Regions from separate parts of the Streptomyces sp. NPDC101151 genome, predicted to be linked through region 1. Evidence: riboswitches for the same ligand, from Rfam matches in the RefSeq annotation. Region 1 holds a riboswitch; the other holds the start of a gene.

The links. A riboswitch is a leader RNA that binds a small molecule or an ion and turns the genes downstream of it on or off. The one in region 1 is predicted to bind cobalamin.
Region 2: linked by a shared signal. The riboswitch ahead of ACIRU3_RS34710 (CbtB-domain containing protein) and the one ahead of ACIRU3_RS24685 (CbtB-domain containing protein) in region 1 are both predicted to bind cobalamin.

What each region holds. Positions count from the first base shown of each region.
Region 1 is NZ_JBIWPP010000014.1:496-6,291, reverse strand. Features, by position in the region: gene metE (5-methyltetrahydropteroyltriglutamate--homocysteine S-methyltransferase) at 1-1,480, shown strand, start outside; gene ACIRU3_RS24695 (histidine phosphatase family protein) at 1,624-2,214, shown strand; gene ACIRU3_RS24690 (CbtA family protein) at 2,469-3,221, opposite strand; gene ACIRU3_RS24685 (CbtB-domain containing protein) at 3,243-3,461, opposite strand; cobalamin riboswitch at 3,498-3,647, opposite strand; gene ACIRU3_RS24680 (MMPL family transporter) at 3,779-5,796, opposite strand, start outside.
Region 2 is NZ_JBIWPP010000027.1:13,571-19,366, forward strand. Features, by position in the region: gene ACIRU3_RS34685 (CoA-acylating methylmalonate-semialdehyde dehydrogenase) at 1-519, shown strand, start outside; gene ACIRU3_RS34690 (acyl-CoA dehydrogenase family protein) at 527-1,675, shown strand; gene ACIRU3_RS34695 (enoyl-CoA hydratase/isomerase family protein) at 1,672-2,745, shown strand; gene mmsB (3-hydroxyisobutyrate dehydrogenase) at 2,742-3,638, shown strand; gene ACIRU3_RS34705 (enoyl-CoA hydratase) at 3,635-4,426, shown strand; cobalamin riboswitch at 4,498-4,641, shown strand; gene ACIRU3_RS34710 (CbtB-domain containing protein) at 4,678-4,899, shown strand; gene ACIRU3_RS34715 (CbtA family protein) at 4,922-5,674, shown strand.

The DNA of each region.
Region 1 (5,796 bases):
GTCGGCCGCCGCCAACCTGGACGCGCTCGCGGCCATCGGCGGGCTGGCGGGCAAGCGCCTGGTCGCCGGTGTCGTCAACGGCCGCAACATCTGGGTCAACGACCTGGAGAAGTCCCTCGCCACGCTCGGCACCCTCCTCGGCCTGGCAGACCGGGTGGACGTGTCGGCCTCCTGCTCCCTCCTGCACGTCCCCCTCGACGCCTCGGCGGAGCGGGACATCGAGCCACAGATCCGGCGCTGGCTCGCCTTCGCCCGGCAGAAGACCACCGAGATCGTCACGCTGGCCCGCGGGCTGACCCGCGGCCCGGACGCCATCGCCGCCGAACTGTCCGCCAACCGCGCCGACCTCGCCTCCCGGGCAGGCTCGCCCATCACGAGCGATCCGGCCGTCCGCGCCCGCGGCGCCGCCGTCACCGATACGGACGCCCGCCGTTCCCAGTCGTACCCCGAGCGGGCCGCCGCCCAGCGCTCCCACCTCGGCCTGCCGTTGCTGCCCACGACCACCATCGGCTCCTTCCCGCAGACAGGCGAGCTGCGCACCGCCCGTGCCGACCTGCGTGCGGGCCGGATCGACACGGCCGGCTACGAGGAGCGGATCAGGGCGGAGATCCAGGAGGTGATCGCCTTCCAGGAGAAGGCCGGCCTGGACGTCCTGGTGCACGGCGAGGCCGAACGCAACGACATGGTCCAGTACTTCGCCGAACAGCTCACCGGCTACCTCGCCACCCAGCACGGCTGGGTCCAGTCCTACGGCACGCGTTACGTCCGTCCGCCGATCCTGGCCGGGGACATCTCCCGCCCGGAACCGATGACGGTGCGCTGGACGACCTACGCCCAGTCCCTCACCCCTCGCCCGGTGAAGGGCATGCTCACCGGGCCGGTCACCATGCTCGCCTGGTCGTTCGTCCGTGACGACCAGCCGCTCGCCGACACCGCCCGCCAGGTCGCCCTCGCCCTGCGCGACGAGGTGAACGACCTGGAGGCGGCGGGCACTTCGGTGATCCAGGTGGACGAGCCCGCGCTGCGCGAGACACTGCCGTTGCGTGCCGCCGACCATGGCGCGTACCTGGCGTGGGCCACGGAGGCGTTCCGCCTGACCACCAGCGGCGTGCGGCCGGACACCCAGGTCCACACGCACATGTGCTACGCCGAGTTCGGCGACATCGTCCGGGCCATCGACGGCCTCGACGCGGACGTCATCAGCCTGGAGGCCGCCCGCTCCCATATGCAGGTCGCCCGCGAACTCGCCGCCTACGGCTACCCGCGCGAGGCCGGACCGGGCGTGTACGACATCCACTCCCCGCGGGTACCCGGGGCGGACGAGGCGGCCGAACTGCTGCGCCTCGGGCTCCGGGCCATCCCCGCCGAGCGCCTGTGGGTCAACCCCGACTGCGGGCTCAAGACCCGCGGTTGGCCCGAGGTGCGGACCTCCTTGGAGAACCTGGTCGCTGCGGCACGCACGGTGCGCGCGGAGCTGTAGCGGGCCATTCTCCGGTCACCGAGCCCCCCCCCCCGTCCGTTCTGGCCGGGGCGGGCGTGCATGGCTGCCGGGCATGCCCGTACCGTCGTACGCATTCGGTCCAGGACAACCCGCCGTGCGGCGGAAGCAGGAGGAGCAACCGCGTGACCAGCCGTGTCACCCTCATCTCACCAGCGACCACACCGTCACTGCGGCGGGCCCGCTTCGACGACGGCGACTCGATCGAGGAAAGTGCAGGGGCACGGGCCAGGTCGGCGGCCGGATCCCTGCCGCCTGCCGGCCGGGTCTTCGCCTCTCCCAGCGTGCGCTGCCGGGAGACAGCCTCCGCGCTCGGCCTCGATGCCTCACCGGACCCGGCACTGGCGGGCCTGGACATGGGCCGCTGGCGGGGGCGGACGCTGGAGGAGGTCGGTGCCGCCGAGCCGGAGGCGGTGGCCGGCTGGCTGGCCGATCCGGGGGCCGCACCGCACGGCGGAGAGTCGGTACGGGTGTTGTGCGCGCGGATCGCACGGTGGCTGGACACGACTGCTCTGGCCGACGACAGGACGGTCGCCGTGGTGGAGCCGGAGGTGGTGCGGGCCGTGGTGGTGCACGCGCTGGGCGCGCCCGAGGCCGCGTTCTGGCGTGTCGACGTCAGGCCGCTCACGGCGACGGAAGTCACCGGCCGGTCCGGCCGCTGGAACCTGCGGCTCGGACACGACCTCGCCCAGTCGGGGGAAGCAGCAGGTCGCTGACGCCGCTCACCATGATGGTTGCGCAGGCGGTCGCGTCCCGGTGGCGCCGCAGCGACTCCGCGACCGCGCAGCGCAGGCAGCCGGTGTCCGTGTCAGGGCGACCGCCTCAGGTCCGCCAGGAGCGATGTGGAACGGTCGGGGCTGTGGGGATGTGCGGCCACCGGGCTCCTCCGCTCCTGCACGCCGCGGGTGCTCGGGGGAACGCGAGAGGGCCCCCGGATGGTTCCGAGGGGCCCTGTCGTGTCCTGAAGGATTCAGTGTGCGGCCGGAATCGTCTGTCCACTCGCGGCGGTCGCGGGCTTCGGGTTCAGCAGGCGTTCGGCCAACTCGCCGAAGAGCAGACCGAAACCGCCCCACAGAACGGTCTGGATGGCCAGCGCCGAGAGCCGGAACCGCCACAGCAGAGCGGCCGGGAAGTCCTTCGGCACCTCGTCGACGACCGGCAGGAACCCATACGCCACCCCGATCACGACGACGAACGCCGCCACCGCGGCCACCGTCGCCCACCAGGCGCCCAGCGAGGGCGCGAGGCGCTTGCCCACCATGGTGGCGGCAATCGCCAGGAGCACGCTGAGCAGCATCATCAGGAAATACAGCGTGGTCCGCCTGCCGATGGTGTCCGGGTCACCGACCGACGGCGGATTGGCCGGGTACTTCAGGAACGGCACCACGTACACGGCCACCAGGGCACAGACCGACAGCAGCAACGCGGTCGCCCGCGGGCTGAAGCGGCCCACCCGGCCCAGCGCGAAGCAGTACGCGAGCGCCGCGATGCCACCGAAGGCGACCCCGTAGACGAGGACACCGGTGGCCAGACCGGCGGTGGACTGCAGGGAGCGGGAGACGACTTCCATCTCGTGCTCGTGGGAGTGGGCGTCCTCGAAGCCGATCGCCCTGTCCACGCTCGGCTCACCGAGGAGGTAGGCGACGACGAGAGCGAGCACACCGGCGGCCAGACCGGCGAGCATGCCCCGCACAAGGAGGTTTCTTACCGTTGCGGAGTTCATGAGAGTGCGGCGTCCCTCGCGTCAGTGGCAGGGGAAGCCGAGCAGGTGACGGGCGTCGTGCACCCACTCATGGACGTCCGTGCCGCTGAACACGGAGGTGGCGCCCTGCTCGGCGCCGACGAAGTACAGCAGAACCAGCATCAGGATGCCGAAGAAGACCCCCCACGGCGCTATCGCCTTCAGCGGCAGCGTGGCGGGAACAACGGGAGTGGCTGTCGGCGGAGCGACGGTCTGCGCCATGGCAGGACCTCCTCTGGGAGTTCGCGTCCCATCTCGGTGGTGCACAGGACGACGGCCACGGGTCTGACTCACGAAACACCCCTTCTTCCAAGGTGTCTCGCACACAGTGGCGCGACCGTACCGGATTCCCACCGGCTTCCGTCTCGCCGTCGTCAATATCGCACCGACCGTACCGCGTGCCGCCTGCCCGGCCAAGACCGCCTGGACAGTCGTGATCTTCCTCTCGCCGTGCACCCGAAGCGCGCGCTCGGTCCTACCGGGGAACGCCGGGTCTGCCGGGCCGTACGGCCCGGCAGACCCGCCCTGTCACAGCGCCGCTAACCGCGGCGACCCGACGGATCGTGCGCGACCGCGTCCCGGCCGTGGTCGTGGACCGGATCGGCATCGAAGGATCCGGCGCCTGCGACGACTTCCGCTTCCACCGCCCGGTCACCGTGCCCCGGCCACCAGGCCGCGTGGCCGATCAGCGCGGTGAGACTCGGGGTGAAGAACATCGACATGACAAAGGCGGCGACCGCGATACCGAAGGAGACCGCGAAGCCCATCTCCGTGAGCAGTGCGTTGCCCGCCAGCATCATCGTGGCGAAGGTCGCCGCCAGGATGAAACCGGCCGCCGCGACGGTGGGCCCGGCATGTCGCAGCGCCATGCCGGCCGCCTCACGCGGGTCACGGCCCTCGCGGGCCTCCTCGCGGAGCCGGGCGATCATGAGGATGTTGTAGTCGGTGCCGATGGCGACAACGAAGAGATACATGATCACCGGGAGCATGAACATCAGACCCGAGTGTCCCTGTCCCTCCTGGAAGATCCACACGGTTGCGCCGAGAGTGGCGCCGAAGCCGAGGCCCACCGAGGCCATCAGATACCAGGGGGCGACCACACTGCGCAGCAGCAGCCCCAGGATCACCATGATCAGGAGGGCGGCGACCGGGAAGACCGTCCGGTAGTCGTGGTTGACCGCGGTGTTGATGTCCTTGTAGATCGAGGACATGCCGCCGACGAGGGCTTCGGTCCCCTCGGGGGCGTCGGAGTGCGCGACGTCGCGCACCTCGCCCACGGTGTCGATCGCCTTGTCCGTCGATGCCTCGTACTTGAGCGTGACGGTGAAGTCCGCCGTGGTCCCTTCCTTGTTCAGCTGGGTCATGCGGGCAGTCGCGACGCCGTCCACGGCACCGAGTTTCTTCGCGTACGCGTCGAAGCCGGCCTTGTCCAGCGGTTTGCCGCCGGTGCTGGACAGATAGACGTCGGTGGGTGCGGCGGCGCCCGCCGAGTACGCCTTCTGCATCTCGTCCTGGACGACCATGGACTCCTTGGTCTTGGGCATGGAGCCCGACGCCAGGTCGAACGTGGCCTTGTAGCCGAGCGTACCGAGCGACAGCGCGACCATGACGAGTCCGGACACCACGGCCGTCAGCGCCGGGCGGCGCTGCACACCGCGGCCGAGGGCGGCGAAACGCGCGTTGGCCGGCTCCTGTTGCCAGGACTTGGACGGCCAGAAGACCTTCGGCCCGATGAGCGAGACCACGGCCGGGATCAGCGTGAGGCCCGCGACCAGGGTGGCAGCGACCGCGATGGCGAGCGCCGGGCCCATCTGCTTCAGGAAGCCCAGCGTGGACAGCACCAGGGCGAAGAAGGCGATGATGACCGCTCCGGCGGCCGAGGCGATGGCCTCGCCCACCCGGGCGACCGCGTTGACCATGGCCTGTTTGGGTTCGTCGCCGGCGCGCAGGCGTTCGCGGTAGCGGAACATCAGGAAGAGGAAGTAGTCCGTGCCCACGCCGAAGAGCACGACGATCAGGATCGACGAGATCGAGCTGTTGGCCTGCAGGTCGAACAGCTTGGTGGCGTACGCGATCAGCCCGTTGGCGATCGCGGACACCAGGCCGATCAGGACCAGGGGCAGTAGGGCGAGGATCGGCGCCCGGAAGATGATCAGCAGGGTCACCAGGATGATCACAAAGGTGCCGATGCCGATCAACGCCTGGCCGCGCTTGGACGAGTCCTGCTGGTCGAGGGCCTGGGCGGCGGAGCCGCCGAGCTTGACATCGAGATGGGTGCCCTTGGCCAGCTCCTTCACGTCCTCGCGCAACACCTTGGCCGCATCCGCCTGTTTGGGCTGGCCGGCGTTCTTGCTGTCCATCTGCACCAGGGTCAGGTCGTACCTGCCGTCCTTGGACGGCAGGCCGGGGACGACCTTCTGCACCTGGTCGATGTGCTTCTTGCCCAGGTCGGAGGTGATCCGGGCGATGTCCTTCTTGTCTGCGGCGGTCAGCTTGCCGCCGTCGGTGCGCTGATACAGCGCGATCGCGGACGGGGTGAAGGCGCTGGGGAACGCCC
Region 2 (5,796 bases), on a different contig from region 1:
CAGGACGCCGTCGACCGGGTCCGCTCCTATGTCGATCTGGGTGTCGAGGAGGGTGCGGAACTCGTTGTGGACGGGAGGGACTTCGTCCTGCCCGGTCATGAGAGTGGCTTCTTCGCCGGGGCCTCGCTGTTCGACCGGGTCACCCCGGCGATGCGCATCTACCAGGAGGAGATCTTCGGCCCCGTGCTGTCGGTGGTGCGTGCCGCCGACTACGAGGAGGCCCTGCGCCTGCCCAGCGAGCACGTCTACGGCAATGGCGTTGCGATCTTCACCCGGGACGGCGACACGGCCCGCGACTTCACCCGGCGCGTGACCACCGGCATGGTCGGCGTCAACGTGCCCATCCCCGTGCCGGTCGCTTATCACACCTTCGGCGGCTGGAAGCGCTCCGGCTTCGGCGACCTGAACCAGCACGGCCCGGACGCGATCCGCTTCTACACCCGCACCAAGACTGTCACCTCCCGCTGGCCTGCCGGTCTGCGCGAGGGCGCGAGCTTCACGATCCCCACGATGGGCTGAGTGCCGTATGACCACCACCCTGCTCACCGAGGACCAGCAGGCCCTCGTCGAGACCACGCTCGACTTCGCCCAGGACCACCTCGCACCCCACGCCCTGGACTGGGACCGGGACAAGTACTTCCCCGTCGACGTCCTGCGCAAGGCCGCGGGGCTCGGACTCGGCGGCGTCTACGTCCGCGAGGAGTCCGGCGGCTCCGGCCTCAGCCGTACCGACGGCGTCCTCGTCTTCGAGACCCTCGCCTCCGGCTGCCCGTCCATCGCCGGCTACCTCTCCATTCACAACATGGTCGCCTGGATGATCGACCGCTACGGCGACGACACCCAGCGCGACCGCTGGCTGCCCCGTCTGTGCGCCATGGACGACCTTGCCAGCTACTGTCTGACCGAACCGGGCGCCGGCTCCGACGCAGCGGCTCTGAGTACCCGGGCCGTCCGCGACGGCGACGACTACGTGCTGACCGGCGTCAAACAGTTCATCTCAGGTGCGGGTGCCGCCCAGTTGTACGTCGTGATGGCGCGCACCGGCGGTGACGGCGCCGGCGGAGTCTCGGCCTTCGTGGTCGACAAGGACGATTCGGGCATAAGCTTCGGCCCGAACGAACGCAAGATGGGCTGGAACGCCCAGCCCACCCGCCAGGTCGTCCTGGACGCGGTCCGGCTGCCGGCCGACCGGCTGCTCGGCCGCGAGGGCGACGGCTTCCGCATCGCGATGAACGGCCTGAACGGCGGCCGCCTCGGCATCGCCGCCTGCTCCCTCGGCGGCGCCCGCAGCGCCCTCGACCGCAGCCTCGCCCACCTCGCCGACCGGGAGGCGTTCGGCCGCCGCCTCCTCGACGCCCAGGCGCTGCGCTTCCGGCTCGCCGACATGGCGACCGAGCTGGCTGCCGCCCGCGCCCTGGTCCAGCAGGCCGCCCGCGCACTCGACGCGGGAGATCCGCAGGCCCCGTACCTGTGCGCGATGGCGAAGCGGTTCGCCACCGACACCGGGTACTCCGTCGCCGACCGTGCACTGCAGCTGCACGGGGGCTACGGATACCTCAGCGAGTACGGCATCGAGAAGATCGTCCGCGACCTGCGGGTACACCAGATCCTGGAAGGAACCAACGAGATCATGCGTGTCATCGTGGCCCGCGGCCTGACGGAGGCGTTCGGATGACCGGCACCGAAGAACCCGTCCTCTTCCACACCGCCGGACGAGCCGCCCACATCACGCTCAACAGGCCCAGGGCCCTCAACGCCCTCAACCACGAGATGGTGCGCCGCATCGATGAGGCGCTCAGGGGCTGGAAACACGACCCGTCCGTGGAAACCGTGGTCATCACCGGGTCGGGCGAGCGCGGCCTGTGCGCGGGCGGTGACATCCGGACCATCCACGACGACGCCCGCGACGGCGACGGCACCGCCTCGGCCGCCTTCTGGCGCGACGAGTACCACCTCAACGCCCGCATCGCCCGTTACCCCAAGCCGTACGTCGCCGTCATGGACGGCATCGTCATGGGCGGCGGCGTCGGCGTCTCCGCACATGGCAGCGTCCGGATCGTCACCGAGCGATCGCGGATCGCCATGCCGGAGACCGGCATCGGCTTCGTCCCCGACGTCGGCGGTACCTACCTGCTGGCACTCACCCCCGGCGAACTGGGCACCCACCTCGCACTGACGGGCGCGCAGATCGGCGCGAGTGACGCCCTGCTCTGCGGTCTCGCAGACCACTACATGCCCTCCGAAGCCCTCGACGCCTTCAGCGACGACCTGGCCGAGATGCCCGTACGAGACGCCCTCGCCCGTCACGTACAGCGGCCGCCGCAGGGTGAGCTGGCTGCCCGGCGGGAGTGGATCGACGCGTGCTACGCCGCCCCGACGGTCGAGGACATCCTGAACCGGCTGCTCGACCACGGCGACCCCGCCGCCAAGGAGGCGGCGCAGATCCTGCTCACCAAGTCGCCGACGGCTCTGAAGGTCACGCTGGCCGCCCTGCTCCGTGCCCGGCACCTGGGCCCCATCGAGCAAGTCCTCGACCAGGAGTATCGGGTGTCCTGCGCGACCCTGAGTACCCCCGACCTGGTGGAGGGGATCCGCGCCCAGGTCATCGACAAGGACCGCAACCCGCACTGGTCGCCGGCCACCCTCGTCGAGGTGACCGACACCGACGTCGAACGCTTCTTCACTCCCCTCGGCGACCGCGAGCTCGGACTCGCCGCGACCGACACCCCGGAGGTGGCCTGGTGAACCGAACCATCGCGTTCATCGGACTCGGACACATGGGCGCGCCCATGGCCGTCAACCTGGTCAAGGCGGGCCACCACGTGCGCGGACACGACCTGGTGTCCGATGCTCTGGATGCTGCTGCTCAGGCGGGTGTCGAGCCCGCCCGAACCGCGGCCGAGACCGTGACGGACGCCGACGTGGTCATCACCATGCTCCCCGCGGGCCGGCACGTCCTCGACCTCTACGACACCGTCCTGTCCGCGGCCCGGCCCGGCACCCTCTTCGTCGACTGCTCCACCATCGACGTCGCCGACGCCCGTACCGCGCACGAACGTGCCGTAGCCGCCGGAATGCGGGCCCTGGACGCACCCGTCTCCGGCGGAGTGGTCGGCGCCGAGGCAGCCACGCTCACCTTCATGGCGGGCGGGGGAGAGACCGAGTTCGCCGAAGCACGTCCCGTGCTGGAGGCCATGGGAAAGAAGGCCGTCCACTGCGGCGGCGCGGGTGCCGGACAGGCCGCGAAGATCTGCAACAACATGATCCTCGGCATCTCCATGATCGCCGTGAGCGAGGCGTTCGTCCTCGGCGAGAGCCTCGGCCTGTCCCACCAGGCTCTCTACGACGTGGCCTCCACGGCATCCGGGCAGTGCTGGGCACTCAGCGTGAACTGCCCCGTTCCCGGCCCCGTGCCGGCCAGCCCCGCCAACCGGGACTACCGCCCGGGATTCGCCGCCTCGCTGATGGCCAAGGACCTCGGGCTCGCGGCCAACGCAGTCAGAGCAGGCGGAGTGCATGCGGAACTCGGCCTGCGCGCGGCCGAGTTGTACGCCGCCTACGCCGAGCGCGCCGGTGCGGCGGAGGACTTCTCCGGCATCGTCCGCACCATCAGGGATCAGAGCGGAGAAGAGGCATGAGCATGGACCCGGCCACCGAGTACGAGACGATCCTCGTCGAACGCAAGGGCCGCACCGCCCTGCTCACCCTCAACCGGCCCAAGGCTCTCAACGCGCTGAACCTCCAGGTCATGAGCGAGGTCGTCGCCGCTACCGAGGCCCTCGACCGGGACCCGGACTGTGGCTGCATCGTGATCACCGGCTCGGCGAAGGCGTTCGCGGCCGGTGCCGACATCAAGGAGATGCAGCCACAGGGCTACCTGGACATGTACCTCGCCGACTGGTTCGCCGCCTGGGACCGGCTCGGACAGCTCCGCACACCGACCGTGGCCGCCGTCGCGGGATACGCCCTCGGCGGCGGCTGCGAGCTCGCCATGCTCTGCGACATCCTGCTCGCCGCCGACACCGCCGTCTTCGGCCAGCCCGAGATCAAACTCGGGGTGATCCCCGGCATCGGCGGCTCCCAGCGCCTGACCCGCGCCGTCGGCAAGGCCAAGGCCATGGAGCTGTGTCTGACCGGGCGCACCATGGACGCGGCGGAAGCCGAGCGCGCCGGGTTGGTCTCCCGTGTGGTGCCTGCCGACGATCTGCTCGGCGAGGCCCTCGCCGTCGCCGAGACCATCGCGGGCATGTCGCTGCCGGTGGCGATGATGGCGAAGGAAGCCGTGGGGCGGGCCTTCGAGACCACGCTCACGGAAGGGGTCCGCTTCGAACGGCGCCTCTTCCACGCAGTGTTCGCCACCACCGACCAGAAGGAGGGCATGGCCGCCTTCGTCGACAAGCGGCCGCCGGAATTCCGTCACCGTTGAGTGTCGCGGCACCGGATCGTCCGCCTGGCCCGAGAGGAAGATCACGCCAGGCGGACGTGGTCTTGGCCGTGCACGCGTCACGCGGTACGGTCTGTCCGATATTGACGACGGCGAGACGGAAGCCGGTGGGAATCCGGCACGGTCGCGCCACTGTATGCGAGACATCCCCTGGGTGTCTGGCAAGTCAGACCCGTGGCCGTCGTCCTGTGCACCACCGAGATGGGACGCGAACTCCCAGAGGAGGTTCTGCCATGGCGCAGACCGTCGCCCAGCCGACAGCCACCACCCCCGTCGTTCCCGCCACGCTGCCGCTGAAGGCGATAGCTCCCTGGGCGGTCTTCTTCGGCATCCTCATGCTCGTCCTGCTGTACTTCGTCGGCGCTGAGCAGGGCGCCACCTCCGTGTTCAACGGCACGGACGTCCACGAGTGGGTTCACGACGCCCGCCACCTGCTCGGCTTCCCCTGCCACTGAACCGACGGGACAGCGCACACTCATGAACTCCGCAACGGTAAGAAACCTCCTCGTCCGGGGCATGCTCGCCGGCCTGGCCGCCGGCGTGCTCGCCCTGGTCGTCGCCTACCTCCTCGGTGAGCCGAGCGTCGACAAGGCGATCGCCTTCGAGGACGCCCACTCCCACGAGCACGAGATGGAAGTCGTCTCCCGCTCCCTGCAGTCCACGGCTGGCCTCGCCACCGGCGTCCTCGTCTACGGGGTCGCCTTCGGCGGCATCGCAGCGCTCGCCTACTGCTTCGCGCTCGGCCGCGTCGGCCGCTTCAGCCCGCGGGCCACCGCACTGCTGCTGTCCGGCTGCGCCCTGATCGCCGTCTACGTCGTGCCGTTCCTGAAGTACCCGGCCAACCCGCCGTCGGTCGGCGACCCCGACACGATCAGCAAGCGAACCACCCTGTACTTCCTGATGATGCTGCTCAGCGTCCTCCTCGCGATCGCTGCCACCATCCTGGGCAAGCGCCTGGCGCCCAGCCTGGGTACCTGGTGGGCGACCGTGGTCGCGGTGGCCGCCTTCGGCGTCGTGATCGGCCTGGCCTACGAGTTCCTGCCCGTCATCAACGAGGTCCCGAAGGACTTCCCGGCCGCCCTGCTGTGGCGGTTCCGGCTGTCCGCACTGGCCATCCAGTCCGTCCTGTGGGGCGGCTTCGGCTTGCTGTTCGGGGAGTTGGCCGAGCGCCAGCTGAACCCCAAGCCCGCGGCAGCACCGTCCGGGCGGACGGTTCCCGCCTCGAACTGATCGGTTTTGGGACACGTGAGGGCCCCTCGGAACCATCCGGGGGCCCTCTCGCGTTCTCCGGGCACCCACGCGATCGGATCACGGACATGACACAGACCGCCGACCGATCCGGCGGGGACCAC